4 regions of the Serratia surfactantfaciens genome follow, and region 1 is predicted to be linked to each of the others. Evidence: predicted binding sites of a transcription regulator. Region 1 holds the regulator's gene; each other region holds the start of a gene.
What was found. Region 1 encodes PurR, which represses purine synthesis genes. Its sites were predicted from a motif close to CANGCAAACGTTTGCNTG; they were not measured.
Positions count from the first base shown of each region.

Region 2: the regulator PurR is predicted to act here: its motif matches at 5,434-5,451, upstream of purM (phosphoribosylformylglycinamidine cyclo-ligase).
Region 3: the regulator PurR is predicted to act here: its motif matches at 3,582-3,599, upstream of cybB (cytochrome b561).
Region 4: the regulator PurR is predicted to act here: its motif matches at 5,768-5,785, upstream of purE (5-(carboxyamino)imidazole ribonucleotide mutase).

Region 1 covers NZ_CP016948.1:1,634,407-1,642,252, forward strand. The annotation lists gene ATE40_RS07830 (I78 family peptidase inhibitor) at 1-17, shown strand, start outside; gene cfa (cyclopropane fatty acyl phospholipid synthase) at 91-1,242, opposite strand; gene punC (purine nucleoside transporter PunC) at 1,585-2,796, opposite strand; gene punR (DNA-binding transcriptional activator PunR) at 2,920-3,864, shown strand; gene purR (HTH-type transcriptional repressor PurR) at 3,861-4,886, opposite strand; gene cydH (cytochrome bd-I oxidase subunit CydH) at 5,211-5,300, shown strand; gene sodB (superoxide dismutase [Fe]) at 5,363-5,941, opposite strand; gene ATE40_RS07860 (C40 family peptidase) at 6,141-6,959, opposite strand; gene ATE40_RS07865 (Grx4 family monothiol glutaredoxin) at 7,376-7,723, shown strand; gene rnt (ribonuclease T) at 7,792-7,846, opposite strand, start outside.
Region 2 covers NZ_CP016948.1:3,143,027-3,150,872, forward strand. The annotation lists gene arsC (arsenate reductase (glutaredoxin)) at 1-344, shown strand, start outside; partial or broken gene ATE40_RS24280 (hypothetical protein) at 545-775, shown strand; gene ATE40_RS14815 (helix-turn-helix transcriptional regulator) at 789-1,334, shown strand; gene hda (DnaA inactivator Hda) at 1,342-2,043, opposite strand; gene ATE40_RS14825 (hypothetical protein) at 2,316-2,831, shown strand; gene ATE40_RS14830 (GlsB/YeaQ/YmgE family stress response membrane protein) at 2,864-3,112, shown strand; gene uraA (uracil permease) at 3,158-4,447, opposite strand; gene upp (uracil phosphoribosyltransferase) at 4,655-5,281, opposite strand; gene purM (phosphoribosylformylglycinamidine cyclo-ligase) at 5,537-6,574, shown strand; gene purN (phosphoribosylglycinamide formyltransferase) at 6,574-7,212, shown strand; gene speG (spermidine N1-acetyltransferase) at 7,326-7,846, shown strand, end outside.
Region 3 covers NZ_CP016948.1:294,477-302,322, forward strand. The annotation lists gene ATE40_RS01345 (hypothetical protein) at 1-455, opposite strand, end outside; gene ATE40_RS01350 (hypothetical protein) at 472-1,647, opposite strand; gene ATE40_RS01355 (hypothetical protein) at 1,644-2,930, opposite strand; gene cybB (cytochrome b561) at 2,984-3,508, opposite strand; gene ATE40_RS01365 (ABC transporter substrate-binding protein) at 3,785-5,386, opposite strand; gene ATE40_RS01370 (flavin reductase family protein) at 5,561-6,142, shown strand; gene ATE40_RS01375 (winged helix-turn-helix transcriptional regulator) at 6,139-6,519, opposite strand; gene ATE40_RS01380 (NAD(P)H-dependent oxidoreductase) at 6,604-7,371, shown strand; gene ATE40_RS01385 (hypothetical protein) at 7,368-7,616, opposite strand; gene ATE40_RS01390 (Exc2 family lipoprotein) at 7,812-7,846, shown strand, end outside.
Region 4 covers NZ_CP016948.1:513,736-521,581, reverse strand. The annotation lists gene ATE40_RS24850 (hypothetical protein) at 56-199, opposite strand; gene ATE40_RS02415 (gamma-glutamylcyclotransferase family protein) at 282-608, opposite strand; tRNA gene ATE40_RS02410 (tRNA-Arg) at 742-818, opposite strand; gene ATE40_RS02405 (hypothetical protein) at 915-1,241, opposite strand; gene ATE40_RS02400 (hypothetical protein) at 1,220-1,429, opposite strand; gene folD (bifunctional methylenetetrahydrofolate dehydrogenase/methenyltetrahydrofolate cyclohydrolase FolD) at 1,636-2,502, shown strand; gene ybcJ (ribosome-associated protein YbcJ) at 2,513-2,725, shown strand; gene cysS (cysteine--tRNA ligase) at 2,792-4,177, opposite strand; gene ppiB (peptidylprolyl isomerase B) at 4,487-4,981, shown strand; gene ATE40_RS02375 (UDP-2,3-diacylglucosamine diphosphatase) at 4,992-5,714, shown strand; gene purE (5-(carboxyamino)imidazole ribonucleotide mutase) at 5,864-6,388, shown strand; gene purK (5-(carboxyamino)imidazole ribonucleotide synthase) at 6,385-7,452, shown strand; gene ybbP (putative ABC transporter permease subunit YbbP) at 7,522-7,846, opposite strand, start outside.

The DNA of each region.
Region 1 (7,846 bases):
GCGTTTACTGCGGTTAACCCGCAGGGTCCGAAAGCGCAAAAAAAAGCCCCGGCGATGTTGTTGCCGGGGCTTTTTTTATCGGGAAAGCGTTCAGCGGGAGACGCGAATCCCGCCTTCAACGCCTTTCGGGCTGAACACCACCTGCCAGAGCTGCAGATCGCGCGCCCGGAACGCACCGGCGCAGGCGTTCAGGTAATAACTGAACATCCGCTCGAAGCGCTCGGAATAGCGCTCGGCGAGCTGTGGCCACGCCTGTTTGAAACGCTCGAACCAGGCCATCAGCGTGCGGTCGTAATCGGCGCCGATGTTGTGCCAATCTTCCATCACGAAGTGGCCTTCGCTGGCCTCGGCGATATGGCTCACCGACGGCAGACAGCCGTTCGGGAAGATATATTTGTTGATCCACGGATCGACGTTCATGTCGGTCTTGTTGGAGCCGATGGTGTGCAGCAGGAACAGCCCGTGCGGCACCAGATTGCGCTCTACCACGTTGAAATAGGTGCGGTAGTTTTTCGGCCCGACGTGCTCGAACATGCCGACCGAGACGATGCGATCGAACTGCTGATGCAGGTCGCGGTAATCCTGCAGCAGGATCTGCACATCGAGTCCGGCGCAGCGCGCCTGAGCCAGCTTCTGCTGTTCGGCGGAAATGGTCACGCCAACCACCGACACGCCGTAGTTTTTCGCCGCGTAGGCGGAGAGGCCGCCCCAACCGCAGCCGATGTCCAGCAAGCGCATGCCCGGCTGCAGCTGCAGTTTCTCGCAGATCATCCGCAGTTTCGCTTCCTGCGCCTCTTCCAGCGTGGTGGCGTCTTTCCAGTAGCCGCAGGAATATTGCATGTAAGGATCGAGCATCAGGGTAAACAGATCGTTGCCGAGATCGTAATGCTCTTTGCCGACGATCCAGGCGCGCTTTTTCGATTGCAGATTGGTCAGGCGCGCGGCGGCGATACGCAGGGTATCTTTCAGGTGGTGGGGGAGTTTTTTCTCCAGCCCGGCGCTGACCACGCGCTGGAAGAACATATCCAGCCGCTCACACTCCCACCAGCCGTCCATATAGCTTTCGCCCAGGCCCAACGAGCCTTGCTGCAACACGCGTTTAAAGAATTCGGGGTTTTTAACCTGAATATCGAAGGGGCGCGAACCGTTGATTTCAATGCCGGCCAGGCCGAGCATTTCATGCGCGATACGGTACCACTGATTGTCCTGGATACTCAGATCTTCTATACACGATGAACTCATAGCTTCTCCATCACCTTCTTCTGACTGATGACCCGTTAGGAAACAGCTTAGACAATTTCTGCGGGTGCATACGTTTACCGGCGGAAAATAGGCCCGCGGCGTCTGATATCCGACTATGAACAGAGGAAATTTTAAGAAGCTACCCGGCACAAATGGCGCGAGATGAACGCATCCTTAAAAAGAGTGTGACGCAAGACGCGTACACAAGCGCTAATTGAGATATAAAGATTATAAGGTGTTACTTTAAAAGGTTGTTTTTGAGTATAGGCGTGCCGAGGCGTCGACTCAACTGTAAATCGCACTCGGCACGCATATTCTTTAAGTGATTATTAAGTTTGGCAATTATGACGCTGAGTTAGCATGTTCCCGCTGCGCCTTTTGCTGCGCATCGGCCGTTTTCCCCCGCTGCAGGAAATACCCCAGCGCGGCCAGAATCACCGTAGACACCATTACCGTCACCGTCGCCAACAGCGGCTGGGCAATAAACGCCGATACCAGCATGCTCGCCACAAAACACAGCCCCAGCTGCAGCGTATTTTGCAGCGCGGCGGCTTTGCCGCTGCTTTCCGGGAACGGCATCAACGCATTCGCCACCATGATCGGGTAGCCAGCGCCATTGACCAGCGCCATCACGCAGAATGGAATCAGCAGCGTGGTGAGCGTCGGAGAGGTCAGCGTCGCCACCAGATACAGCGCCACCATGCTGACACCATAAGCTACCAGCAGCCACGGCAGCAGAGTTTTGCCATTGATGCGCTTGAGCGCGGCGCGGCAGCCGTAGCCGCCCAGCAGGAAGGCCAGCGTTTGCGGCACATAGCTCAGACCGATGTCGCTCGGGCTATAGCCCATATCGCCGAGGATGAACGGCGAACCGGTCAGCCAGGCGAAGAAACCGGCCGAGCAGGCGGCGTACATCGCGACGTTGCCGCTGAACACCGGAGATTTCAACAGTTGCCAGAAGCTGACGCCGTTTTTCGGCGCGTCGGCGGCGGGTTGCGTTTTGGCGCGCTCTTTGAGCATCAACGTCGGCAGCAGCAGCAGCGCGGTGATCACCAACAGCGCGGCGAAGATCGCCCGCCAGCTGGCGTGGTTCAGCAGCCAGGCGCCAAGCAGCGGGGCCAACGCCGGTGACAGCGCCACCAGCGGCATTATGGTGGCGAACACGCGATTGGCCTGACCTTCACGATAACGGTCGACCACCAGCGCTTGCCAGATGGCGGTGGCGGAACAGACGCCGACCGCCTGAATAAAGCGCAGGATCCACAGCTGCAGGGCGTTTTCCACCCACAGCATGCCGAGGCAGCCGAGGGCGAACAGCGTCAGGCCAATCAATAATACCGGTTTACGCCCCAGGCGATCGGAGAGCGGCCCCCACAGCAGCTGCGCGAAGGCGAAGCCGGCCAGGAAGATGCTCAGGCTGGCGCTCACGGCGCCGGCGGAGATTTGCAGTTCTTCGCGCATGGCGCCGAAGGCAGGCAGATACATATCGGTCGCCAGATAACCCAACATGCTCAGGCCGGCGAGGTAGAACATAAAGCCAAAAGAATTTCGCATGGTATTTCTCGTTAATATTTTAGTATCGCAGGTTTTTAGCGCCGGCCAGTGTATCCGGCTGGATCTCTGCTTGTGAAACGGTAATATTTGCAAAGTGCTGTTAAAAAAATTGAAGGCAAAGCGATGTGGTCTGAATATTCACTTGAAGTCGTCGACGCGGTAGCGCGCACCGGCAGTTTCAGCGCGGCGGCGCAGGAGCTGCACCGGGTGCCGTCGGCGGTGAGTTATACCGTGCGGCAGCTGGAGCAATGGCTGGCGGTGCCGCTGTTTGAGCGGCGTCACCGCGATGTGGAGCTGACGCCGGCCGGTGCGTTGTTTATCAAGGATGCGCGAGCTGTTATCAAAAAAATGCTCGACACCCGCCGGCACTGTCAGCAGGTGGCCAACGGTTGGCGCGGTCAGCTGAATATCGCGGTGGATATCATCGTCAAACCGCAGCGCAGCCGCCAGCTGGTGCTGGATTTCTACCGCCATTTCCCCGACGTCGAGTTGATGCTGCAACCCGAGGTGTTCAACGGCGTCTGGGATGCGCTGGCGGACGGCAGGGCGGACATGGCGATCGGCGCCACGCGTGCGGTGCCGGTCGGCGGCGGTTTTGCCTTCCGCGACATGGGCTATATGAACTGGCTGTGCGTAGTCAGCCCGCAACACCCGCTGGCGCAGCTGGCGGGGCCGCTGCATGACGATCAGTTGCGGCCGTACCCTTCGCTTTGTCTGGAGGACACCTCGCGCAATTTGCCCAAGCGCGTCACCTGGACGCTGGATAACCAGCGGCGGCTGGTGGTGCCGGACTGGACGTCGGCGCTCGACTGTTTGTGCGCCGGGCTGTGCGTCGGCATGATGCCGGCACATCGGGCGCTGCCGCTGGTGCAGCGCGGTGAGCTGAAGGCGTTGCAGCTGCAGCAGCCGTTTCCCGCCAGCCCTTGCTGCCTGACCTGGCAGCAGGATAAACCGTCACCGGCGATGAGTTGGCTACTGGCGTATCTGGGCGATGGGGAGACGCTGAATCAGGAGTGGCTGAGCGAGGCGGCGCCGGAAGCCGTGCAGGCTTCCGGCTCAGGGGATTAGCGGCGGTAGTCGATGAACGGGCCATCGGCGACCGAGCGGCGTTCGATCAGCTTCGGATGCACTTCGATCACCTGCGACTCTTCGCGCTTGCTGATGATGCGATCCAGCAGCATGGTGAAGGCCATTTCGCCCAGGCGTTCTTTCGGCTGATGAATGGTGGTCAGCGCCGGGGTGAAGTAGCGGGCGTTGCGCACGTTGTCGTAGCCGATTACGGAAATATCCTGCGGCACCCGCAGCCCCAGCTCGTCGGCGGCGCAGATGGCGCCCATCGCCATGATGTCACCGCCGCAGAATACTGCGGTCGGCCGCTGTTTTTGCGACAGGATCTGGTGCATCGCCTTGTAACCGGATTCCGGCTCGAAGTCGCCCTGTACGATCCACTCTTCGCGAATGTCGATCTGCGCTTCCTGCAGCGCTTTCATAAAGCCCTGATGGCGGCCGCCGCCGGTGTTGCGCGACAGCTGGCCCGGGATGGCGCCGATATCGCGGTGGCCGCGTTCGATCAGATAACGGCCGGCGAGATAGCCGCCTTCGAAGGCGTTATCGATGATGGTGTCGGTGAAGTCGCCGCGCGCCGCACCCCAGTCCATCACCACCATCGGGATGTTACGGTAGTCTTCCAGCATGCCCAGCAGCTGATCCGGGTATTCGGAACACATCACCAGCAGGCCGTCGACGCGCTTTTGCGCCAGCATCGCCAGGTAGGCGCGCTGTTTGTCCAGGTTGTTGTGCGAGTTGCACAGGATCAGGGTGTAGCCTTTGCTGTAGCAACTGTTTTCCACCGCTTCGATCACTTCGGCGAAGTAGGGGGCTTCACTCGAGGTGGCCAGCAGGCCGATCGACTTGGTGTGATTGACTTTCAGGCTGCGCGCCACGGCGCTCGGCGAGTAGTGCAGTTCTTTGATGGCGGCCCACACGGCCGCTTTGGTCTCTTCGGCGACGAAACGAGTCTTATTGATGACGTGCGAAACGGTGGTGGTGGAAACGCCCGCGCGTTTGGCCACATCTTTAATCGTTGCCATGTAAGGAATGACTCCTGAACTCACATGTTTACAGCATGTAAGTGTGATGTTAATCGTTTGCCTACGTAGATCCTTCTCCAGAGAAGCGAAAACTGAGTTTTTAGTGTGTTGAAGTCTTCAGCGCTTAATCAGGAGGGGCATGGATGCCGGTACGCAGTTGTGAACTGCGAATTTTGTCGCATATTGAGCAAAAGTGGAAGAGGTAATCGATATTATAAACCGGGAAATGATAACAAGATTTTATCGGCGAACTGTGGGAAAATGATTTGACGTACTAATTGTACGCCTTTTATCCTTAGGAAAGCCCATTTTAAAGGAGTTGTCATGGATACCGAATTGAAGATGTCGCTGTTCACCACCGTTTGCGCGCTGGCGGTCATTATCGCTTTCAGCTTCGTTGCCGCGTTGAACTGATTTCCCCCCGGCGCTAAAAAAGGCGCAGCCTGGCTGCGCCTCGTCACATCAGAAACCTGTGCTTACGCCAGGTTTTCCGCTGCGAAGGTCCAGTTGACCAACGCCCAGAAGTTTTCCAGGTATTTTGGACGCGCATTGCGGTAATCGATGTAATACGCGTGTTCCCACACGTCAACGGTCAGCAGCGGTTTGTCTTCACCGGTCAGCGGGGTTGCCGCGTTAGAGGTGTTGACGATCGCCAGCGCGCCGTCCGGTTTTTTCACCAGCCAGGTCCAGCCGGCGCCGAAGTTTTTCACGGCGGCATCGGTGAACTGCTCTTTGAACGCAGCGAAAGAGCCGAAGGACTTGACGATCGCCGCCGCCAGTTCGCCCTGCGGTTCACCGCCGCCCTGTGGCGACAGGCAGTGCCAGTAGAAGGTGTGGTTCCACACCTGCGCGGCGTTGTTGAACACGCCGCCGTTAGAGGTCTTGATGATCTCTTCGAGCGATTTGCCCTCGAACTCGCTGCCTTTCACCAGGTTGTTCAGGTTAACCACGTAGGTGTTGTGGTGTTTGCCGTAGTGGTATTCCAGGGTTTCGGCGGAGATGTGCGGCTCGAGCGCGTTTTTCTCATACGGTAATACAGGTAATTCAAACGACATTGCTTCCTCCTTTACAGCGCCATGTGCTTCCCGCCGGGGCGGGAACCGGATGGGCCGTTTTTTATTGTGGTCATTCAATCTTAACAATTTTCACCATAAAAAACAGGAGGAAAAGCGAGAAATGCGCGTGGGGAAGTGCGATGGGCGATAGCTTGAGCAGGCGGTTGCGACCGGGGCCGCAACCGCGCAGAGCGGGAAATTAACGAATGGTTTTCGGCGTCACTACGCGGCGTGCGCCGATGTAGTGGTTCTGCCAATAGTCGTTGTCGAGCTGGCTGATGCGGATCTCTTCGCCGGTGCGTGGCGACTGGATGAATTTGCCGTTGCCGAGGTAGACGCCGACGTGGTCCGCCACGCCGCGGTTGTTGATGCGGAAGAACACCAGATCGCCGCTTTCCAGCTCGCTTTTCTTGATCGGCGCCGCGTCACGCAGGTGATACATCTCGTTGGCGGTGCGCGGCATCTTGATTTTCACCACGTCTTTATAGGCGTAATAGATGAGGCCGCTGCAGTCGAAGCCGGTGCGCGGCGAGCTGCCGCCCCAGCGGTAAGGTTTGCCCATCTGGCCCATCAGCTTGGCCATCGCGGTCTGTTTGGCGTGCTGGTAGCGTTTCTTGTGCGCCGGGCTGAGTTTCAACGGCTTTTCTTCACGCGCCAGCTTGGCGGTGGCCATGCCGGCTTCGCGGTGGCGGCCATAGCCTTTTTTGTAGCCCTTTTTCGGCGGGGTGACTTTAATCTTGGCGGTTTTCTGCGCTTTGGCCTTGGGTTTGGCGCTGACGATCTTTTTCGCGCTTTTCTCGCTTTTGGCCTTGGCGGTCTTGGTTTTTTTCTCGGGAGCCGTCACTTTGGCTTTCTTGGCGGCTTTATCCGCTTTCTTTTTTCTGCGGTCATCGGGCCGCGCTTCATTGGCATGGCTTTTACGCTGCTCGGCGGCAATACGCGCCTGTGGCGCAGCGTGCGCCAAATTGAAGAAGAGCTGCGTAAACAGCAGCGCAAAGAGCGTAAGAATTAAACGCATGTCGACGTCACCAACCTTGGCCCCGAAACGGATATCGAAAGAGTTACAGTATTCCCGAATTTCGCCATATAAAACAGCGAAGAACTCAGAAATAATAATCCATATTGTGAGAAAACGTTAATGACATTTTTTTTGGTTTAAAATCAGCCTGTTGGTGTATGAAAAAACGTCAACCCATGGCGGATGGGATAATTAATCCGCGCCGTCGTCGCGGCGCAATATATTAGTGAAATGGTCGGATTAAAAATGTTATTCTCAACGTATGTTTTGACCGGAATGACGTGGCCGGTGAAACGCGATCGGCGGCGGGTGAATATCCTTGCAAAAGATGGCGTTTTCTTGCGACTGTTCCAGCCGCTACAATAGAGCGCGTGATGCATGTTGTAGCCATGAAATGTGGCTTGAGGAAGCAATAAATGACGACGACAATTGAAAAAATTCAGCACCAGATCGCTGAAAACCCGATTCTGCTGTACATGAAAGGCTCGCCAAAGCTGCCGAGCTGCGGCTTCTCCGCACAGGCTGTGCAAGCGCTGTCCGCCTGCGGCGAGCGTTTCGCCTACGTGGATATTCTGCAGAACCCGGACATCCGCGCCGAGCTGCCAAAATACGCCAACTGGCCGACTTTCCCGCAGCTGTGGGTTGACGGTGAGCTGGTCGGCGGTTGCGATATCATCATCGAAATGTATCAGCGCGGCGAGCTCCAGCAGCTGATCAAAGAGACGGCTGAAAAGTATAAAGCGCAGGAAGACCAGCAGTCTTAATCGACAGGCTTGCGGTTATCGCGTAACGGGCGGCGCCAGTGCAAACTGGGCCGCCTTTTTCATTGGTTTTATTCGGCGAGATCGGCGGCGGGCAGCGGCCAGCCGCCGAGGCGTTTCCAGCGG
Region 2 (7,846 bases), 1.5 Mb from region 1:
TCACGATTTACCACAACCCGCGCTGCTCCAAGAGCCGTGAAACCCTGGCGCTGCTGGAGCAGCACGGCGTCGAGCCCAAGGTGGTGTTGTACCTCGATACGCCCCCTACGGTCGATGAGCTGAAAAAGCTGTTGAAGGAACTGGGCTTCGCATCCGCGCGCGATCTGATGCGTAAAAAAGAAGACCTGTACAAGGAATTGAAGCTGGCTGACGAAAGCCTGAGCGAAGAGCAGCTGCTGGCGGCGATGACGGCGAATCCGAAACTGATCGAGCGCCCGATTGTGGTGAAAGGCAGCAAGGCGCGCATCGGCCGCCCGCCGGAGCAGGTGCTGGAGATTTTGTAATCGTCCGGCAAGTCTCTTATTGAACCGCAAAATACCAATAGCCCTGAACAGGGCTATTTTTAATTGCTTGTTATATAAATATTTTTCGTCATCATCGCCCTCTCCTGCTGCTATGCTGCGCAAACGCCAAGTCTCACGGTGAAACAAGCGTTGACAACCGTCAACACCCCATCTACCCTGATCGCATCACTGGACGAGCGATGAAAAAACACCCAGACAAGCACATACAGGCGGCGTTAGCTTAAGCCCTTTCTCAGGGCTGGCATTTTCGCCCAGGCAGGGGACATGCTTTTGGCCGGCTGCATTGTGCCTTTGCCGGGCACCAAGAACATATGATGAGCATCTGGAGCACGCCGAAAAACCCAGAGCTGCATGCCAAACAGATCCGGCGTAAAGTCGATCACTGCCTGGCGCTGCCACAGAAAAAATAGCCGGAGAATCACCATGACGCTCTATCACTTCTCATTGACGTTGAGCGGGGTCAACGCCGACACCGCCGGGCTGGAGGATGCGCTGTTTGCGGCAGGGTGCGATGACGCGCTGATCTGTTTCTACGGTAAAGCCGTCTATCTGGAATTTGATCGAGAAAGCGATAACTTTGCCCACGCCATTTGCAGCGCCATCAGCGATATTGAATCGGCAAATATTGGCGCCAACGTGATATCGGTGGATTCCAGCCTGGTAGGGGTAAGCGATATTGCCGAGCTTACTGAACTGTCTCGTCAGGCAATCGCCATGTTAAAAGACGGGACTCGCGGCCCCGGCGGTTTCCCTTCCCCGGTTCAACGGCTCGGCGGTACCTCACCGCTATGGCGCTGGGCTGATGTGGCGGCCTGGTTGGCACAACAGGGGAAAATCGACCCAAGGCTCGCAGACAATGCGCAGTGTCTGGAACACATCAACCTCGCTTTGCAACTGCGCGGCGATCGGCAACGCCAGCAGGTTGAGCACTACTGCTCCCTGCTGGAACACGCAGAAAAACAGGCTTGATGGCTCGTTACAGCCCCAGAATCTCTTTAACGAACGGGATGGTCAGCTTGCGCTGGGCGGTGATCGAGGCGCGATCGAGCTGATCGAGGGTCATAAACAGCGTGCGCATCTCGCGATCCAGTCGTTTCAACAGGAAGCGGCCCACGTCTTCCGGCAGCTCGAAGCCGCGCAGCTTGCCGCGCAGCTGCAGCGCCAGCAGTTTCTCTTCGTCCGACAGCGGCTGCAGCTTGTAGATCTGCCCCCAGTCCAGACGCGAAGCCAGATCCGGCAAACGCAGGTTCAGTTGGCGCGGCGGGCGATCCCCGGTGATGAACAGACGGGTGCGGCCGGTTTCCAGAATGCGATTATAGAGGTTGAAGATCGCCATCTCCCACTCTTCATCGCCGGCGATGCACTCGATGTTATCGATGCAGACCAGCGCCAGCTGCTCCATGCCGTCCAACACTTCAGGCACGAAGTAAGCGCGCTTGTCGAGCGGCACATAGCCCACCGCTTCCCCTTTCTGCGAAAGCTCGGCGCAGGCCGCATGCAGCAAATGGCTGCGCCCGCCGCCTTCACGCGACCAAAAATAGATATAGCTGCCATGTTCCTGACGGACGGCGGATTGGATCGCGGCTAATAGGGATGGGTTCTCGCCCGGATAAAAACTGGCGAAAGTTTCATCATCGGGAAGATAAAGTGGCAGTGAAAGCTGTGCCGGCGTATTCAGAGAAGCACCTCAACCAAAACTGGCAGAAAAACGCGGGCAGTTTAACACAGAAAACGGCCGCTGTTGAACCGGCAGGATCTTATGCCGCAATAGTGAGCAATGCCTTAGCGCCGTTTAATCGATTGCGGCTCCCTCACCGGCAAGAATAGTCTGATATCAAACCCTAACCCCATGCCTACGCAGGTTAAATTTGTAATTTAAGTAAAACCTGACCTAGTATAGGTAGGCAAAACGCAATCACCATCAACAAGGTTTCTGCAAGGATATAGACGATGAAAGTATGGAATAAAGTGCTGTTAGCCTCCTTTATCGGGTTGTTGGTTGCCGGCTGTGATGACTCCTCCAAGGTTGACGCCAACCTGGATAAAGCCAAAGACAGCGCCGAGCAGATGAAAGACGCCGCCCAGAAAAAAGCGGACGATCTGACGGACAAGGCAAAAGCGACGGCGGATGAAATCAAAAAAGAGGCCGCTACGCAGGCTGACCAACTGAAGGACAAAGCCTCGGCGATTAAAGATGAAGCCGCCAAGCAAGCGGACGCCATCACCAACGACGCCAAGGCCAAAGCCGCCGCGATCAAAGATGACGCCGGCAAGCAGAGCCAGCAGTTGGTGGATCAGGCCAAGGCCATCAAGAACGACGCCATCAACGGCGCCAACGATCTGACCGAGCAAGCCAAGGCGAAAACCGAAGCCATCAAGAACAGCGCCGAAAACAAAGCGCAAGAGTTGAAACAAGAGACCGATGCGGCGGTGAACGGCAATACACAGCCGGCCACCCAGCAGTAAGCCATACTCAGCCACCAAGAGAGGAGCAGTAAATGGGGATTATTTCCTGGATTATCTTCGGCCTGATCGCCGGTATTTTGGCTAAGTGGATCATGCCCGGCAAAGACGGCGGCGGCTTTATCCTGACCGTTGTGCTGGGGATCGTCGGTGCCGTGGTCGGCGGCTATATCAGCACCTTCTTCGGCTACGGCAAGGTTGACGGCTTCAACTTCGGCAGCTTCGTGGTGGCGGTCATCGGCGCCATCGTGGTGCTGTTCGTGTACCGCAAAATTCGCAGCTAAGGCGAATGACCTATCAAAAGGGCAGCCCACGGGCTGCCCTTTTCGTTACTTCTGCTCGGCCGGTTCGTCCGGCGCGTCAAGCACCTCTTCTTCCTTGCGGAACAGGCTGATGACCTTGAACAGCAGGCTCAGGCCGATGCCGACGATGGTCGCCAGCGCCATGCCTTTCAGCTCCGCCGCGCCGATGTGCACCTTGGCGCCGCTCACGCCGATGATCAGAATCACCGAGGTCAAAATCAGGTTTTGCGCTTTGTTGTAATCCACTTTGGATTCGATCAGCACGCGGATGCCCGAGGCGCCGATCACGCCGTACAGCAGCAGGGAAACACCGCCCATCACCGGCACCGGCACCGCCTGGATCGCCGCCGCCAGCTTGCCGATGCAAGACAGCAGGATAGCCAATACCGCCGCGCCGCCGATCACCCAGGTGCTGTAAACCTTGGTGATGGCCATCACGCCGATATTCTCGCCGTAGGTGGTGTTCGGCGTGGAGCCGAAGAAGCCGGAGAACACCGTCGAGATACCGTTGGCGAACATCGAGCGGTGCAGGCCCGGATCGCGGATCAGATCTTTTTTCACGATGTTGGCGGTCACCACCAGGTGCCCGACGTGCTCGGCGATCACCACCAGCGCCGCCGGGAGGATGGTGAAGATGGCGAACCACTCAAAGCGCGGGGTGTAGAAGGTCGGCAGTGCGAACCAGTGCGCCTCGCGGATCGGGGTCAAATCCACCACGCCCATGAAGAACGACAGCGCATAGCCCACCAGCACGCCGATCAGGATCGGAATAATCGCCAGGAAGCCGCGGAACAGCACCGAGCCGAGCACCGTGACCGCCAGCGTCACCAGAGAAATGGTGATGGTGGTCGAGTCGGCGCTGGCGCCTTCCGCCGGCAGCAGCCCCGCCATGTTGGCCGCCACGCCCGCCAACTCCAGGCCGATGACGGCAACGATCGCCCCCATCGCCGCTGGCGGGAACATCACGTCCAGCCAGCCGGTGCCGGCCTTTTTCACGATCAGTGCCACCAGGCAGAACAGCACGCCGCACATGATGAAACCGCCCAACGCCACTTCATAACCGAGCGGCAACAGCAGCAGCACCGGCGAGATAAACGCGAAGCTGGAGCCGAGATAGGCCGGGATCTTGCCTTTACAGATGAACAGATACAGCAGCGTGCCGATACCGTTGAACAGCAGTACGGTCGCCGGGTTGATCTTGAACAAGATAGGCACCAGCACGGTGGCGCCGAACATGGCGAACAGGTGCTGGAAGCTGAGCGGAATGGTCTGGAGCAGCGGCGGGCGCTCGCTGACGCCGATGGCGCGACGGGTCATGTGTGCTTTTCCTCTGAGTCATTAATCGTTATGCAAGCTGAATTGTCTATGCTCAATGGATTTCAAGTTACAGCCAGGCGGCCAGGGCAATAATCCCCAGGAGCTTATATCAAATAAGTGACTGGGGTTATTGCCTGCAGCCAACAACGCTGTAGCTTGAAAGACGAAGAGCATAAAAAAGCCGACTCGTTAAGTCGGCTCAAATGTTTACTTGGTACCAAATATCTTGTCGCCCGCATCGCCCAGGCCAGGCACGATGTAGCCCTTGTCGTTCAGGCACTGATCGATGGAAGCGGTGTACAGCTCAACGTCCGGGTGCGCTTTCTCCAGCGCGGCGATGCCTTCCGGCGCCGCCACCAGCACCAGCACCTTGATGCTGTGGCAGCCGGCTTTTTTCAGCAGATCGATAGTAGCGATCATCGAACCGCCGGTGGCCAGCATCGGGTCGACGACCAGCGCCATGCGCTCTTCGATGTTGGAAACCAGCTTCTGGAAGTACGGCACCGGCTCCAGGGTTTCTTCGTCGCGGTAAACGCCCACCACGCTGATGCGCGCGCTCGGCACGTGCTCCAGCACCCCTTCCATCATACCCAGGCCTGCGCGCAGGATAGGCACCACGGTAATCTTTTTCCCTTTGATCTGTTCCACTTCAACTGGCCCGCACCAGCCTTCGATGGTGACTTTTTCCGTCTCCAGATCGGCGGTCGCTTCATAGGTCAGTAAACTACCCACTTCTGAGGCCAGCTCACGGAAGCGTTTGGTGCTGATGTCATTTTCACGCATCAGGCCAAGCTTGTGTTTTACCAGCGGGTGTTTCACCTCAACGATCTTCATCATTTTTCTCCTATTAAGGTGGTTGCGGCCAAAAAAATCGCGGGATTATACCTCCTTTTTTTCGCCGCGCCACCCACAATAGCCCGATCGGGATCAACAAAAGTTTGAATATCAGTATAGATGACGAAAAAGCAAAGCCGGTTCACAAGCCGCTCGCAAACGTTTGCCTGCGCTGTTAGAATTGCCGCGCCTTATTCCGGAATCAACATCGGAAGCACAGTTTTCAAACCGCAAATCGTCGTGGGGAATCGCGCAGTGACCGACAAAACCTCTCTCAGCTATAAAGACGCAGGTGTCGATATCGATGCAGGCAACGCATTGGTAGACCGCATCAAAGGTGTAGTTAAACAGACCCGTCGCCCGGAAGTGATGGGCGGTCTGGGCGGGTTTGGCGCCCTGTGTGCGTTGCCGCAGAAATACCGCGAGCCGGTGCTGGTTTCCGGTACCGACGGCGTGGGCACCAAGCTGCGTCTGGCGATGGATCTGAAACGCCACGACACCATCGGCATCGATCTGGTGGCGATGTGCGTCAACGATCTGGTGGTTCAGGGCGCCGAGCCGCTGTTCTTCCTCGACTACTACGCCACCGGCAAACTGGACGTAGACACTGCGGCCAGCGTGATCACCGGCATCGCCGAAGGCTGCAAACAATCCGGCTGTGCGTTGGTGGGCGGCGAAACCGCTGAAATGCCGGGCATGTACCACGGCGAAGACTACGACGTGGCTGGTTTCTGCGTCGGCGTGGTCGAAAAATCCGAGATCATCGACGGCAGCAAAGTGCAGTCCGGCGACGCGCTGATCGCTCTGGGCGCTTCCGGCCCGCACTCCAACGGTTACTCGCTGGTGCGCAAGATCCTGGAAGTGAGCAACACCGATCCGACCGTGACTCAGCTGGAAGGCAAACCGCTGGCCGACCACCTGCTGGCGCCGACCAAGATTTACGTGAAGTCCGTGCTGGAGCTGATCGAGAAGGCGGACGTCCACGCCATCGCTCACCTCACCGGCGGCGGCTTCTGGGAAAACATTCCGCGCGTGCTGCCGGAAGGCATGCAGGCGGTGATCGACGAAGCCAGCTGGCAGTGGCCGGCGGTATTCACCTGGCTGCAGCAGGCCGGCAACGTCAGCCGTCATGAAATGTACCGCACCTTCAACTGCGGCGTAGGCATGGTTATCGCCCTGCCGGAAGCCGAAGTGGAAGCGGCCATCGCGCTGCTGACCACGGCAGGTGAAAAAGCGTGGAAAATCGGTAAACTGACCGCCTCTTCCGACGAACAACAAGTGGTCATCAACTGATGAAAAAGATCGTGGTGTTGGTCTCCGGCCAGGGGAGCAATCTCCAGGCGCTGATTGACGCCTGCCAGCAGGGCCGCATCACCGCCGAGATCGTGGCGGTGTTCAGCAACAAGGCGCAGGCTTACGGCCTGCAACGCGCCGAGGCGGCGGGCATCGCCGCCCAGGCGCTGGATGCCAAGGCTTACGCCGATCGCACGGCGTTCGACGCCGCGTTGGCGGACGCCATCGACCAGTACCAGCCCGATCTGGTGGTGCTGGCCGGCTACATGCGTATCCTCAGCCCGCAGTTCGTGCAGCGCTATGCCGGCCGCATGCTGAACATCCACCCTTCCCTGCTGCCGAAATACCCGGGTCTGCATACCCACCGTCAGGCCATCCACAACGGCGACAGCGAACACGGCACCTCGGTGCACTTCGTGACCGAACAGCTCGACGGCGGCCCGGTGATTTTGCAGGCCAAGGTGCCGATTTTCGCTGACGACGAAGAGGATGACGTGGTTGAACGGGTTCAAACCCAGGAACACACGATCTATCCACTGGTAGTGAGCTGGTTCGTCGACGGCCGCCTGGCGATGCGCGATGGCGCCGCCTGGCTGGACGGCGAACGCCTGCCTGAGCAGGGTCACGCCGCCGACTGATGCGCGCAGCCTGAACCTTGCCTAAACGGCGCCCGTGCGGCGCCGTTTTTTTTCGCCTTCCCCCTTCCCGGGACGTTATACTTTGCACAATCTCACGGCACAGAGGAGCCCACATGTCCAGCACTGCCAGCGTCAGGTTACGCCCATTGGAACGGGACGATCTGTCGTTCGTCCACCAGATGGACAACAACGCCAGCGTTATGCGCTATTGGTTTGAAGAACCCTACGAAGCCTTTGTCGAGCTTTCCGATCTCTACGACAAACACATCCACGATCAGAGCGAGCGCCGCTTTATCATCGAGCACGAAGGCGCCAAGGTCGGCCTGGTGGAGCTGGTGGAGATCGATCACATCCACCGCCGCGCAGAGTTCCAGATCATCATCGATCCCGCCCACCAGGGCAAAGGCTACGCCAGCACCGCCGCCCGTCTGGCGATGGACTACGGCTTCTCGGTGTTGAACCTGTACAAGCTGTACCTGATCGTCGACAAGGAGAACCCGAAGGCGATCCACATCTACAGCAAGCTGGGCTTCAACGTGGAAGGCGAGCTGATCGACGAGTTCTTCGTCAACGGCGAATACCGCACCGTGCTGCGCATGTGCATTTTCCAGCCGCAATATCTGGCGAAGTTCAA
Region 3 (7,846 bases), 1.3 Mb from region 1:
GGTAAAACCTCGAAGGCGACGATCGGCACGCCGGCCACGTTTTGCGGCTGAGGGAAGCGCACTGCGGTGACACCGTTCATCGTAACGGGGCTGTTTTCGCTGCCGGGCAGGCGCGGATCCTGCCGGTTTACCCAGCTTCCTTTTGGCAGCGCGATCTCACCAAACGGCCTGGCCTCGTCGAGCGTCAGGTAGCTGCGTTGGTTCCAACGATCTTCAGCTCGTTGGCTTTTGATATCCTGGATGAGGGTGCCGATCAGCGCCAGCATGCATGCCACCGGGTACACCGCCAGCGCCGAGGCGAGCAGATAGCCGCCCCAGGAGAGCGGCGGACGCGGGCGGCCGCAGCGGGCGGCGACGTAGCGCCAGCCCCACCAGGCGATCAGGATGCCGGCGAGCAGCAAGGCCAACAACAGCGCCAGCAGCCCCGCGACGCCGGCGCCATAACCTAACAGCATGGCAAGTTCCTCATGTTCACGGCGTGGTGGCGCGGTAGCGAACGAAGTAAGGCAGCGCCGGGGTATCCCGGGCGTCGTCGTAGTGGCTTTCCGGTTCGACCACGGTCTGGCGTGCGTCGTCGCGCCCGTTGTAGCGATACTCCAACGGTTGCCGGTAGCGCACGTCGGATGAGCGCAGATCGAAAATCAGCGAGAGACGCGCATCGCCGTTATCCGTTTGGGCAACCAGCTTGTCGTTGCCCGCCCACAGCTGATACAGCGATTTATCGCCATTTTCCAGCAGCGCCGTCAGCTGCCCATCGGGCTGATAGCGCAGGAGCTGATACAGCCCTCTGTCCAGCGTCTGCGCGATCAGGTAGATGCCGCCATCCGGGGCCTGCGCGCTTTCGTTCACGCGCACCAGTAGCCAATGCCATTCAGTCATCTCGCCGGTTTTGCCGTTAACGGCGATGTGCAACGCGCCGGATCCGAGCACCGGGTTCATCCAGAACAGCACGCGATCTCCATCAACGGCGGTAAAGATCTCGGGCATGGATTTGCGAGCAGCTTTGCCGAAACGCGTCGATGACTCTTCCTCGCCGCGCTCAAAGCCCAGCAGCTGCCGCTCGTCCAGCAGTGCCGGCAGATTCAGCGTCTGTCGCCAATGGGCGCCGAAGTCCGGGCTGTAGAAAATGCCCTCGGTACTGATGAAATACAGCGCGCGTTTTCCCGGCAGCGCCACCAGTTTGCCGCCGATCAAGGACGGGAGATTGTCATCGCCTTCCGCCCAGGGGAGCAGCGGCCCGATGGTGCCCCGCTGCACATCGACCAGCCGGCGCCCCTTGGACAGAAAAAGCACGCACTCTTGCGCGCTGCAAACCGCATCGTGGATCGACTCGTCGAGCTCCCCCAGCATTTGCAATCCCTTTGGGCCGACGAACAGCACCTGGCTGAGGTAGTTGGCCGCCCAGCCGTAAAAGCTGTTGTAGGCGCTGGTCTCACTTCTTTTGCTGGTGAGCAGCAGAGCGCCGTCCTGTGCCGGGTAGCTGTGGATGAGATCGTAGCGGGCTATCGTCGGCAACGCCTCGTCGCCCTGGGTCCATTGCCACTGTGCGTAGCGTTGCTCAGGAGCGAGGAAATAAAAGCCCAGCGCGCTGGCCAAAAACAGCGTCAGGATGAGAAGAGGTCTTTTATAAAGCGCTAACGTCATCATTTCAGCTCCGTCACCTGTTCCTGCCGCCATAGCCTGCGGCGCAGAGTGCGCAGGTATTTGAACGTCTTAAACGTGCGGTGCTGGTCAAAAGCGTAGAGGCGGCAGATCTGGGCGAAGCCCTCGATCAGCAGCGCCAGGCCGCTGACCATCAGCATCATCAGCAGCAGAATCGGCGGCAATTCGCTGCCGAGGCGCTTCAGGGTCCAGGCATCCAGGTGAAAGCCGGCAGGGGTATCGGCGTTATCCCACACTATCAGGGCGAGCATAATGCACATCATGATCGCGCCGAGAATGAAGACGGCGCGTGCGCACAGGTTAAGGCCGGCTTCGGTGAAGTAGCGATTGCTGCCGATGAGATAGGTCTGGCGGTCGCGGTGATTGATGATTCCACGCACCTTGGGCAACTCGGGAATGACGTCATTCTCGCAGTACAACACCTGCAGCGGGTCGCCTTTGGCGATGAAAAGCGGATGTTGCCGACGAAATACCGGATGCAGTTTGGTATTGGGGACGTTGAGCGCGCGGGTCGTCAACGCGAAGTGCGTATCCTTCTGACGCCACGCATAAGTGTCCAAATACTGTACCTGCCGCGGGAGCTCATATTGGCAGAGTTCGTAGCTCAGGGCGTTGACCGTCTCGATGCCGGAGGCCTCGACGCCGTTCGGAAGGGGAGGCGCGGTCTGCAGCGGTGCGGTCGTCGGCACGGTGTCTGCGCGGGCGGCCCGGTATTTGATGCCGGGGATTTTCAGGCTGAGTGAGCCGGGCGGCGTGACGTCTTGCCCCTGCAGCACGCGATCCAGCGCCCTGAGCAGGCGCCTGCGGCCGCGGTGCCCGATCAGCAGCAGCTCTGAACCGACGAACAACACCATGCCGACACCGATAAGACCGGCGATGATGGCGATAAAGAACAGGACGATGGTCAGCCAGGAGTCTTCCCGGTCCATGATGAAAAAGCCCGCCGGGAAACCGCCGGCCAGCACGATGCCCAGCAGCAGCAGGGCAAAGTATTTCAGCTTGTATTTCAGCGTTCTGTCGGGCTCCAGCCGGCCTTTCGTGCCGTGCAGCAGCCAGTGCAGCCAGTAGCTGCCGTCCCGCAGGCGGTGAGCGCCGATCTTCACCCGATCGCCGGCGGCGAGCGTGGCCAGCAGGTTTTCGCTGTCGCTGAAGTCGTCGCGGTAAAAAAAGAACGTTTGGCCGGAAGCGATGAGCCTCACCAGGTTGTCGGGCGCCGTCTGTTGGCAGGCGCATTGCTCGACGGTCACATGAAAAAATTGGGTTTGCATGTCATTCCCTGTCAGCGGGCGTGGCCCGAAAATTCATCCCTGGCGCCGGGTATTCAGCGCTTTTTCATCAACGGCAGCATGCGCACCAGCGCATTGTCCTTGACGATGTAGTGGTGGAACAGCGCGGCGGCGGCATGCAGGCCGATCAGCCAGTAGCCGAATGACGCCAGCGTTTTGTGCCAGCCGATAATCATCCGCGCCTGCGGCCGATCGGCCACCTCGGCGAACGGCATCGGCAGGCCGAACAGGTACCACTCCTTGCCACCCAGATAGCGCGAATACACTCCCAGCACCGGTAGCGTCAACAGCAGCAGGTAAATCAGGGTATGCGTCAGATGCGCCAGGCCGGTTTGCCACTTCGGCGGCTTGGGCGTGATAGCGGGAGTGGCGTGACGCCAGCGCAGGAACAGGCGGGCGATCATCAGCGCAAACACCGTCACGCCGCAGCTGAAGTGGGTGACGACCAGCACGTACCACGGCGCGCTGCCCGGCTCGGCAAAGCCCCGCAGCTCGATGGCGGCGCAGGTGATGACCAGCAGGATCGCCACCAGCCAGTGCAGGCGGATTTGCCACGGCATGTAGGTGTTTGGCACCGGGTTACCTTCTGATGTTAAAGGGTCTGTACGCCGATGGTAACGAAATGTTACAGGCGAGGAAAGCGCCTGCATGCAGTTTAAGCAAAATGCCAGGGGGATAGGCTTATTAAGCTATGAATTTAATGGGTTAAGTGCCTGGCGACAGGGGAGACAGTTAGCATCGTAAGTTGTGAAGTTAATGCGCGGTAGGTTCAGAGGCTGGCAGCTTATTAAGCGATGAGACGGGGGGCGCCGCAGCCCCGCTGCGGCGCCCTGGGGTCAGTTTAATTTGGCCTTGGCGAAATCGCTGCCGTTCACGTCCACCACATAGCCGCTCAGGTTGCTGCGGGTGGCGTAGAACACCTTGCCGGTGGCCAACGGCAGCCACGGCGCCTGTTTGGCGAAGATCACCTGCGCCTGTTGATACAGCTTGGCGCGCGCCTGCGGCTGGTTTTCCTGGATCGCCTGCTGGATCAGTTTGTCGTAATCCTTATCGCACCAGCGCGCCACGTTGGCGCCGCTCTGCACGCCGGCGCAGCCGAGCAGGGTGGCGAAGTTATCCGGATCGCCGTTGTCCGACACCCAACCGTAAAGCGCGCTCTGCTGTTCACCTTTGCGCAGCCCGGCCAGATACTGGCCCCACTCCCAGGTGACGATCTTGGCCTTCACGCCCACCTTCGCCCAGTCGCTCTGAATCATCTCGGCGATGCGCTTCGAGTTCGGGTTGTAGGGGCGCTGTACCGGCATCGACCAGATGTCGGTCTCAAAGCCCTGCTCCAGCCCGGCCTGCTTCAGCAGTTCGCGCGCCTTCTGCGGATCGTAGGCGTACTCCGGCAGTTTATCGTTGTAGCCCAGCATGCCCGGCGGCAGCAGCGAATTGGCCGGGGTGCCGCTGTCTTTGAACACGGCGGCGACGATCGCTTTCTTGTCTACCGCGTAGCTCAGCGCCTGGCGCACCAGCAGGTTGTCGAACGGTTTTTTCTGGGTGTTGAACGCCAGATAGCCGACGTTCAGCCCGGTAATATCGTGCAGCTGCAGGTTACTGTCGGCCTTGATGGCGGCGAATTGTTCCGGCAGCGGTGCCGGGATGATCTGGCATTCGTTGGTTTTCAGCTTGGCCAGCCGGGTTTGCGGATCCGGCGTAATGGAGAAGATCAGGTGCTTGCTGGCCACTTCGCCCTGCCAGTAGTGCGGGTTGGCGATGTAGCGGATCAGCGAATCCTGCTTGTACTGCTGCAGCGCGAACGGCCCGGTGCCGATCGGCCAGTTGTCGACGTATTCCGGCGTGCCCTTTTTCAACATCGCGTCGGCGTACTCGGCGGACAGGATCGAGGCGAAATCCATCGCCCAATCGGCGACGAAGGCGGCGTTGGGCTGGCTCAGCGTGAAGCGCACGTGATGCTCGTCCACCGCTTCCACCTTGGTGATCAGTTTATCCAGCCCCATGTCGGTGAAGTATTCATAGTTGCCGCCGGAAACCTTGTGGTAGGGGTTAGCGGGATCCTTCTGCCGCATTACGGTGAACACCACGTCTTCGGCATTGAAGTCGCGCGTTGGGGTGAAGTATTTGTTGCTGTTGAATTTCACCCCCTGGCGCAGGGTGAAGGTGTAGGTCTTGCCGTCTGGGCTGACACTCCACTCGGTGGCCAGCGAAGGAGCGGGCGTTTTATCGCTTTCACGCAGCGTTACCAGCCGGTTGTACAGCACCTGTGAGGTGGCGATAAAGGTCGGCCCGGAGCTGGAAAGCTGTGGGTTGAACGATTCCGGCGAGGCGACGGTGCAGTACACCAGCGCATCGGAAGCGGCCAGCGCGCCGCCCGCCGACAACAGGCCGCAGCCGGCCAGCGCCAATCCGGCGATAGGGTGTTTTAAAAACGTCAAGGCAAGATCCTCAGGTGGAATGGGCCGTTACCGGCGAATTGATTTAACTATAGATAACGGATGGCGAGACGGGGAACAAGCCTCTCATCTGCGCATTCTGTGCGCCCCGCATTGCTTGCCTTTACGGCGTAGATCTACACTGCGGGACAATCACTCACTCGCAAGGATTTCCCGATGAGCCACTTTCGCCCTGTCGCCCTCGAACACGCCAGCCGCCTGCTGAACCACGGGCCGACGGTCTTGATCACCAGTCGCAGCCGCGACGGCGCCAAACGCAACGTGATGGCCGCCGCCTGGTCGATGCCGGTGGAGTTCAGCCCACCGCGCATCGCCATCGTGGTCGATAAAGGCGCACACAGTCGGCAGATGATCGAAGAGAGCGGCGCATTCGGTATTTGCGTGCCGGCGGCGATGTTCATCGACGCCACCTACGCGGTCGGCAGCGTGTCCGGGCTGGACGACGACAAGTTCTCCCGCTTCCACATCGCCGCAGCGCCGAGCGCCACGCTGCAGGTGCCGCTGATCGAACAGGGCTGCGTGGCGTGGCTGGAGTGTCGGTTGCTGCCGGAAAGCGGCGCGCAGGAAAAATACGACACCTGTTTCGGTGAGGTGCTGAGCGCGGCGGCGGACGAACGGGTATTCCAACAGGGGCGCTGGCACTTCACCGCCGCCAATGCGGATCTGCACACCATTCATCATCTGGGGGCGGGCAATTTCGTGCGCAGCGGCGAGACGCTGCGGGCCAAACCGCTTTAATCGGCCTTGCGCCTGCGGTCAGCATCATAGCGCTCGCGGGCGGCGTCCAGCTCGGGGAAATGGTATTCCGCCCACTTATCCAGCGCCGCCAGCGTCTCGACCAGCGAGCAGGCGACGGCGCTGAGCCGGTATTCCACATGCGACTGATTCTTTTCACTTAAATCCAGCCGTTCGAGCAGCCCATTGCGTTCCAATTGACGCAGCGTTTGTGTCAGCACCTTCTGCGAAATGCCGTCGATGCGGCGCAGCAGCTCGCCGTTGCGCATCGGGCGTTGTGCCAGCGCAGGCAGGATCAGCATCACCCACTTGCCGGAAATCAGCGCCAGCGCATCGCGCGCGGAACACTTGCTCGAATAGACGTCGCCGGGATAAGCCATTGGGGGTTACCTTCAGGTGCGTAATTGCCAAGGGGGTGAGAAAGCCACAGCATAACAGCACCACCTTACAACGGGAGAAACAGGATGAACGTGCTGATTGTGCTGGCTCACCCCGAGCCGCATTCTTTCAATGCTCATTTGGCTGAACAGGCGCGGCAGGCCTGGCTGACGCAGGGGCACCAGGTGAAGACGGTCGATCTGTATCAGGAGGGGTTTGATCCGCGCGAGGGCGCCGGCCACTACCCCAGCAGAAAGCAGGCGGACAGATTTGATGCGATGCAGGAGCAGCGCCATCACTGGACGATCCAGGCGCTGCCGGCGGAGATCCGGCGACATATCGAGCTGCTGCGCTGGGCGGATACGCTGGTACTGCAGTTTCCTTTCTGGTGGTTCGGCGCGCCGGCCATCATCAAGGGCTGGATGGATCGGGTGTTCGTTTACGGCGGGATCTACGACAGCCGCCACCGCCATGAGAACGGCGTGATGCGCGGCAAGCGGGCGCTGCTGACCGTCACCGCCGGCGCTTCCGCTCAGGCCTGTGCGCCGGACGGGCGTGACGGCGATATGCGGCTGATGCTGTGGCCAATCATGCATGCGCTGCACTATATCGGCTTTAGCGTGCTGGAGCCGTTCCTGGTCTATGGCGTGCGCGGCGGGTTGACGGACGAGGCTCTGCAGGCGCAGAACGCCGCTTTGGTGCAGGTGACGCAGGCGTATCGGGACGGTTTGAACGCGTTTCCCGCCTGGCCGGCGGTGCCGTTCAACCGCAATGAGGATTTTGACGCCGATCTGGCGCTGAAACCCGATGCGCCGGTCTACAGCCCGTTCGTGCGGCACCGCGATCCGGATTAAAACCCGGCCTTCAGCAGCTCCTCGCGCAAATCGTCGATAATCGCCGGTTCGATGTCGGGGAACTGCTGCTGAATATCGGCGATGGCTTCGGCAACGCTGGGGCCGGCGAAGGTGCCGGAGAAGGGCAGCAGCGGCAGATTGGCGTCGCTGTCCGGCAGTTCACCGCGGATCGTGCCGGTGATCATGCCCGCTTTTTTTTCCGCCGTGAGGTCGTACTCTCCCACGTTTTTGTCGATCGGTTTCATTGGCCACCTCGCTGTCGGTGAGTGTTTTGCCCTGTCTGTTAAAGCATAGTGTTTCAGGCAATGAATACCAATCAATGTATATAATATTAATATAAAACAATAAGATGACTCTCTCCTGCCGTTTGACGTTCGCGGGCGTTCAGCGCTATGCTCGTGGCGCTGAAGGAACCTTCCTCACTGACAGGGATAGACGATATGAAAAGACTGAAAAGCGCGGCGCTGTTGCTGCC
Region 4 (7,846 bases), 1.1 Mb from region 1:
GGCGGGTAAATCAGTGCAAAAAAGTCGGCGCGATCACCACCGCGCCGACCGGCCCTCAGCGAATTTCAACGCTGATATCCGGGTAGGCCTTCTCGCCGTCGCTGAGGTAATGCCCCAGCGCCCGATATGCCATGACGTACAGCACGGCGGCGGCACACAGACACAGCAAGGTCACGAGAAAGAATCTGGATTTGCGCACGATAGGCTCCATGGGGAAATTTTCGCCTATTGTAGCGCGGCAAAATAAACGAAAGTTCAATTGCCGGCGAAGCGTCTAAAGGTCATTTTTTCAGCATGTAGATAAACGAATCGACGGTTTCACCGCCGGCGGTGGTGACGCTGACCGCCACCCGTTCATAACCGTCACCTTCGAAGGCGTCGAGGGCAGGCCAATGATTGACGAGGTTGGCGGAGCGGAACAGAAAACCGTTCACCCGATTGCCGCTGTTATCCAGCACGATGCCCGGGTAGCCCATCTCGGCACCCCAGCCTTGGTTAAGCAACGATCCGCCAACGCTGCCTTCTTCCCAGCTGCCGCCGATAGCTTCCATCACGTGCGCGTTGGGTCTGCCCGGCCCTAGGGTGCCGTAAACGAATAAGCTTTGCATTTTTCTCTCTGCCACTGACTGAAAGTTAGCGAACGAACATAACATGTCGCTCAGCGGCGAGCCAACGGGAGTATGGGTTACACGATCGAATTTTCGCGGGAAAGAATATGGGGAAAAAATCAGGGAGAATTAATGGCACGCCCTATAGGATTCGAACCTATGACCTACGGCTTAGAAGGCCGTTGCTCTATCCAACTGAGCTAAGGGCGCATTGAGATGCGGCAACCTGCGGCTGCGGGATGGGATTATACGGTCAGAGGTTAGCGAGTCAATGCCTTTTCATGACGTTACGGCGGCGGCCGTGCTTTATGGCGTTTTTTCCGCCAGCACCCGCACGGCGGCCCTGGCAACGCTGCGTTGAACCAGGCCGACCGCGGTGTCGCCCGGCGAGCGTTCAGAATGCTGCCGCGCGGTGTCTCGCTGCAGGCAAACGCGTGCGGACTGAACGACCGCCGTGATATCGCTCCAGTCGGCATGCTCAACCGCCTGCGTGTTGCAGGTCGCCGCCAGTCTCGCCGCCAGCGCGGCGTCGGGGGGCGTGCTGTTCAAAGAGGCCTGACTCCACGGCGCCCAGCCAAGCAGCAAGACGCAGATCATCAACGTATTGCCGTTCATGCGCACAGCTTCCGCCACAGCGCGCTCAGGCGCGCCCGCCACGACGGCGCCAGCGGGTGTTGGCCAAGCTGATGCAGCGCAATCAGCTGCGCGCTGTCCGCCGGATGCAGTGAAGAATCGAACACCGTTTCTCCCACGTGTTTAAGCTCCGCCGGTTGCTGGTCAGGCTGGTGATGCAACGGATAAAGCCGGGTTATCGCTCTCATGATCCTGCCCTCTTTCGCCCTGTGAACGGCCTCAGCGTATCCAAATGCAGGTAAAAATGGCGTAGAGGTTCCTGAAGTCGGCATAAAAAAAGCGTAAATCGGTCTCGGCAACGGCGGCGAGGGTGATTCTGCGCCTGACAGCGCGCTCAGCTTCTGCCAGAATAGCGGCATCCCCCGCTTTTCTTAATTGATGGATTTCCACACTGATGTCAGCAAAGATTATTGATGGTAAAACGATTGCGCAGCAGGTTAGAAACGAAGTGGCTGAGCAAGTGAAACAACGTCTGGCGGCCGGAAAACGCGCCCCAGGGCTGGCGGTTGTGCTGGTCGGCGAGAACCCGGCTTCGCAAATTTACGTCGCCAGCAAGCGCCGCGCCTGCGATGAAGTCGGCTTCCTTTCCCGCTCCTACGATCTGCCCGCTGCCACCAGTGAGGCCGAACTGCTGGCGCTGATCGACCAGCTGAACGCCGATGAGGAAATCGACGGCATTCTGGTGCAGCTGCCGCTGCCGGCCGGCATTGATAACGTCAAGGTGCTGGAGCGCATCCATCCGGATAAAGACGTCGACGGCTTCCACCCGTACAACGTCGGCCGCCTGTGCCAGCGCGCGCCTAAGCTGCGCCCGTGCACCCCGCGCGGCATCGTTACCCTGCTGGAGCGTTATAACATCGATACCTACGGCCTGAATGCCGTGGTGGTCGGCGCGTCCAACATCGTCGGCCGCCCGATGAGCATGGAACTGCTGCTGGCCGGCTGCACCACCACCGTCACCCACCGCTTCACCAAAAATCTGCGTCATCACGTCGAGAACGCCGATCTGCTGGTGGTGGCGGTCGGTAAGCCGGGCTTCATTCCGGGCGACTGGATCAAACCGGGCGCCATCGTGGTGGACGTCGGCATCAATCGTCTGGAAAGCGGTAAAGTGGTGGGCGATGTCGATTTCGACGCCGCCAGCGAACGCGCCGCCTACATCACCCCGGTGCCGGGTGGCGTTGGCCCGATGACCGTTGCTACACTGATCCAAAATACCTTGCAGGCCTGCGAGGAATATCACGACGTTCAACCTAAATAAGTAAGGCAGTATGGAAATTTTCAATCTGGACAATCATCCCCACGTCGAACTGTGCGATCTGCTGAAGTTCCAGGGCTGGTGTGAAAGCGGCGGCGCCGCCAAAGAAGTCATCGCCGAAGGGCGGGTCAAAGTCGACGGCAAGGTCGAAACCCGCAAACGCTGCAAGATCGTCGCCGATCAGGTGGTGGAGTTCGACGGCGGCAAGGTCGTGGTCAAGCCATAACCCTCGGTTGTCGCAATAGAAAAAGGCGCTGAATTCAGCGCCTTTTTTGTTTTTCCTGCGGCCGGATTACTTGCGACGCCAGGTGGTGCCCTGCGGGCCGTCTTCCAGCACGATGTTCATCTCGTTCAAGCGATCGCGAGCGGCATCCGCCAGCGCCCAGTCCTTGGCGGCACGCGCTTCGTTACGCTGCTTGATCAGCGCTTCGATCTCCGCCACTTCGCCGTCGTCAACCTGAGCGCCCCCTTGCAGGAATTGCTCTGGCTCCTGCTGCAGCAGGCCGAGTACGTTCGCCAGCTTGCGCAATTCCGCCGCCATGCCGTTGGCCGCCGCCATGTCTTCCCCTTTCAGGCGGTTCACTTCGCGCGCCAGATCGAACAGCGCCGAGTAGGCTTCCGGGGTGTTGAAGTCGTCGTCCATCGCTTCGCGGAAGCGGGCTTCCAACGCTTCGCCGCCGGCCGGCGCGGCATTGGCGTCGGTGCCGCGCAGCGCGGTATAGAGACGCTCCAGCGCAGTACGCGCCTGCTTGAGGTTCTCTTCGCTGTAGTTCAGCTGGCTGCGATAGTGGCCGGACATCAGGAAGTAACGCACCGTCTCCGCATCGTAATGCCCGAGCACGTCGCGGATGGTGAAGAAGTTATCCAGCGATTTGGACATCTTCTCTTTGTCGATCATCACCATGCCGGAGTGCATCCAGTAATTGACGTACGGGCCATCGTGGGCGCAGCTCGACTGCGCGATCTCGTTCTCGTGGTGCGGGAACATCAGATCGGAACCGCCGCCGTGGATATCGAAGTGGGTGCCCAGCTGCTTGCAGTTCATGGCGGAGCATTCGATATGCCAGCCTGGGCGGCCCGGCCCCCACGGCGACTGCCAGCTCGGCTCGCCCGGCTTGGACATCTTCCACAGCACGAAGTCCATCGGGTTGCGCTTCACGTCGTCGATCTCCACACGCGCGCCGGCCTGCAGTTGATCCAGATCCTGGCGCGACAGCAGCCCGTATTGCGGATCGCTGTCGATGGAGAACATCACGTCGCCGTTGCTGGCCACGTAGGCGTGTTCGCGATCGATCAGGCGCTGGGTGATCTCGATGATCTCGGCGATATGCTGGGTCGCGCGCGGTTCACTGTCCGGGCGGTCGATCAGCAGCGCGTCAAAGTCGGCGTGCATTTCCGCCAGCATGCGTTCGGTCAGCTGGTCGCAGGTCTCATGATTTTCCGCCGCGCGGCGAATAATTTTGTCGTCCACGTCGGTGACGTTGCGCACGTAGTTCAGCGAATAGCCGAGATAGCGCAGGTAACGCGCCACCACGTCGAAAGCGACAAAGGTACGACCGTGGCCGATGTGACACAGGTCATAGATGGTTACCCCGCACACGTACATGCCCACTTTCCCGGCATGAATGGGTTTGAATTCCTCTTTTTGACGACTCAGGGTATTAAAAATCTTTAGCATCGGGAGATTCCGTGGTGTGCGTGATAACAAAAAAGATAACCGGGCCTCAGGTTTTCCGCCCGGTAGCGTATTGAAACCTGAAGCCTGATCTATTGCAAGGTTAAGGCCATGCTTTGCTGACTTCACGCGAATAAAATGCGCAAAATTCGGCGGTTGGCATAATTGTTATAATATAACACAAGTGCAATTACCACAGACAGTGCGCGGTTGAGCCGCTGCTGACTCGCTGGGGCGGATATGTTATAAGGGCGGTCTGAATGTTCACTCGCTTTACGTGACGTCTCACTTCACCTTGTTAGGATTAAAACTATGGTTACTTTCCACACCAATCACGGCGATATCGTTATCAAGACCTTTGCTGACAAAGCGCCGGTTACCGTTGAAAACTTCCTGAACTACTGCCGCGCCGGTTTCTACGACAACACCATCTTCCACCGTGTGATCAACGGCTTCATGATCCAGGGCGGCGGCTTTGAACCAGGCATGAACCAGAAAGCGACCAACGCGACCATCAAGAACGAAGCCAACAACGGTCTGAAAAACACCATCGGCACCCTGGCAATGGCGCGCACCAACGATCCGCACTCCGCCACCGCACAGTTCTTCATCAACGTGGCCGACAACGACTTCCTGAACTTCCGCGGCGAAAACGTGCAGGGCTGGGGCTACTGCGTGTTTGCTGAAGTGGTTGAAGGCATGGACGTGGTCAACAAGATCAAAGGCGTGAAAACCGGCCGCAGCGGCATGCACCAGGACGTACCGGTAGAAGACGTTGTGATCAACAGCGTGACCGTCAGCGAGTAATCGCGGCTGCATGAGTACGCTGTTCATCGCAGATCTGCACTTGTGCGCACAGGAACCGGCAATCACTGCCGGTTTTCTGCGTTTTTTACGGCGCGAAGCGATTCACGCCGACGCGCTGTACATCCTCGGCGACCTGTTTGAAGCCTGGATCGGCGACGACGATCCCGAGCCGCTGCACGCGGAGATCGCCGCGGCGCTGAAGGCGCTGCAACAGGCCGGCGTGCCCTGCTATTTCATCCACGGCAACCGTGATTTTCTGCTCGGCAAACGCTTTGCCCGCGCCAGCGGCATGCAGTTGCTGCCGGAAGAAAAAGTGCTGGAGCTGTACGGCCGCAGGATCCTGATCCTGCACGGCGACACGCTGTGCACCGACGATCAGGCCTATCAGCAATTCCGCCGCAAGGTGCACAACCCGCTGATTCAAAAACTGTTCCTGGCGCTGCCGCTGCGCTGGCGACTGAAGATCGCCGCTAAAATGCGCGCCCGCAGCCAACAATCCAACCAGTACAAGTCGGAAGCCATCATGGACGTCAACCCGCAGGCGGTCGAGCAAACGATGCTGCGCCACGACGTGCACTGGATGATCCACGGCCATACCCATCGCCCGGCGGTGCACCGGCTGGCGTTGAGCAACGGCGAAGCCCATCGCGCGGTGCTGGGCGCCTGGCACGTCGAAGGATCGATGATCAAAGTCAGCGCCGACGCCGTCGAGCTGATTCAATTCCCATTCTGAGTTCCGGACTGGCGCGCGAGTGAAAATTCGCGCTTTCGCCGGTGAAAACCGGCGACGCAACCGTTTTCCTCGCCGTGCGCTCATGGTATGCTCTACGCCCTCATTCGGCCCTCAGCCGACGCCAGACAAACCACAGGAGCCTTACACCCATGGGAGCCAACGCCGCTTCAGCCGCCAATATCGGGGCTAAAATCGCAATTGTAATGGGATCGAAAAGTGACTGGGCCACCATGCAGTTCGCCGCAGAAGTCCTGACCCAGCTCGATGTCCCCTTCCATGTCGAAGTCGTTTCCGCTCACCGCACGCCGGACAAGCTGTTCAGCTTCGCCGAGCAGGCTGCCGCCAACGGCTTTGACGTGATCATCGCCGGTGCCGGCGGTGCGGCGCACCTGCCGGGCATGCTGGCGGCGAAAACCCTGGTGCCGGTGCTGGGCGTGCCGGTGCAAAGCGCCGCGCTGAGCGGCGTGGACAGCCTCTACTCCATCGTGCAAATGCCGCGCGGCATCCCGGTCGGCACGTTGGCGATCGGCAAAGCCGGCGCCGCCAACGCCGGGCTGCTGGCGATGCAGATCCTGGCGCTGCACGACGCCGCGCTGGCGCAGCGTTTGGCGAACTGGCGTCAGGCGCAGACCGACGACGTCTTGAACCACCCCGATCCGCGGGAGGACGCATGAAGCCGGTTTGCGTACTGGGCAACGGCCAGCTGGGGCGCATGCTGCGCCAGGCCGGCGAACCGCTGGGCATCGCCGTTTACCCCGTCGGTATCGATGCCGAGCCCGAGGCGGTGCCGTATCAGAACAGCGTCATTACTGCCGAGATCGAACGCTGGCCGGAAACTGCGCTGACGCGCGAACTGGCGACCCACAGCGCCTTCGTCAACCGCGACATCTTCCCGCGTCTGGCGGATCGCCTGACGCAAAAACAGCTGCTCGACCAGCTCGGCCTGGCGACCGCGCCGTGGCAGCTGCTGGCGAGCGCCGCCGAATGGCCGCAGGTGTTCGCTTCGCTGGGCGAGCTGGCGATCGTCAAACGCCGAGTCGGTGGCTATGACGGCCGCGGCCAATGGCGCTTGCGTCCGGGCCAGGAAGCCGAACTGCCGGCCGACGCCTATGGCGAGTGCATCGTCGAGCAAGGCATCAATTTCTCCGGCGAAGTGTCGCTGGTAGGCGCGCGCGGCCACGACGGGCGTTCGGTATTCTACCCGCTGACCCATAACCTGCATGAAGACGGCATCCTGCGCACCAGCGTGGCGCTGCCGCAGCCCAACCCGGTGCTGCAGCAACAGGCCGAGCGGATGCTGGCGGCGATCCTGAACGAACTGAACTACGTCGGCGTGATGGCGATGGAGTGCTTTATCGTCGGCGATCGGCTGCTGATCAACGAACTGGCACCGCGCGTGCACAACAGCGGCCACTGGACGCAAAACGGCGCGTCCATCAGCCAGTTCGAGCTGCACCTGCGCGCCATCCTTGGCCTGCCGCTGCCGCAGCCGGTAGTGAGCACGCCGTCGGTGATGGTCAACCTGATCGGCACCGCCGTCAACGAACAGTGGCTGTCACTGCCGCTGGTGCATCTGCACTGGTATGAGAAAGAGGTGCGCCCTGGCCGCAAGGTCGGCCACCTCAATCTGAACGACCCGAGCGCCGCCGATCTGCGCCAGGCGCTGCAGACGCTGGCGCCGCTGCTGCCGGGCGAATACCAAAGCGGGCTGGCCTGGGCACAGCAGAAGCTGGCCTAAGGCACCGCCACCGAAAGTAAAAGGGGTTAGCCTTAGGCTAACCCCTTTTTTCATCCCGCTAAGTCAACATTACCCCTCATAACTGCGGAACAGTGCCCGGCCGCGCAGCAGGCGCACGCCCAGCCAGCCGCCGCACAGCGACAGCAGCAGCGCACTGGCCAGCGGCAGCGCCCACCACAGCACCGGCGTCGGCGTCCACGGGAAGTCGAACACCCGGCTCTGCAACAGCCACAGCGCCGCCTCGGCGCCCACCGCCGCCGCGATGCCCGCCACCAGCCCCAGCAGGGCGAACTCGCACCACAGCGTGCGGCGCAGCAGCCGTTTGCCGGCCCCCAGCGTACGGTACACCACCAGCTCCTGGCGGCGTTGACGCATGCCGACCTGCACCTGCGCC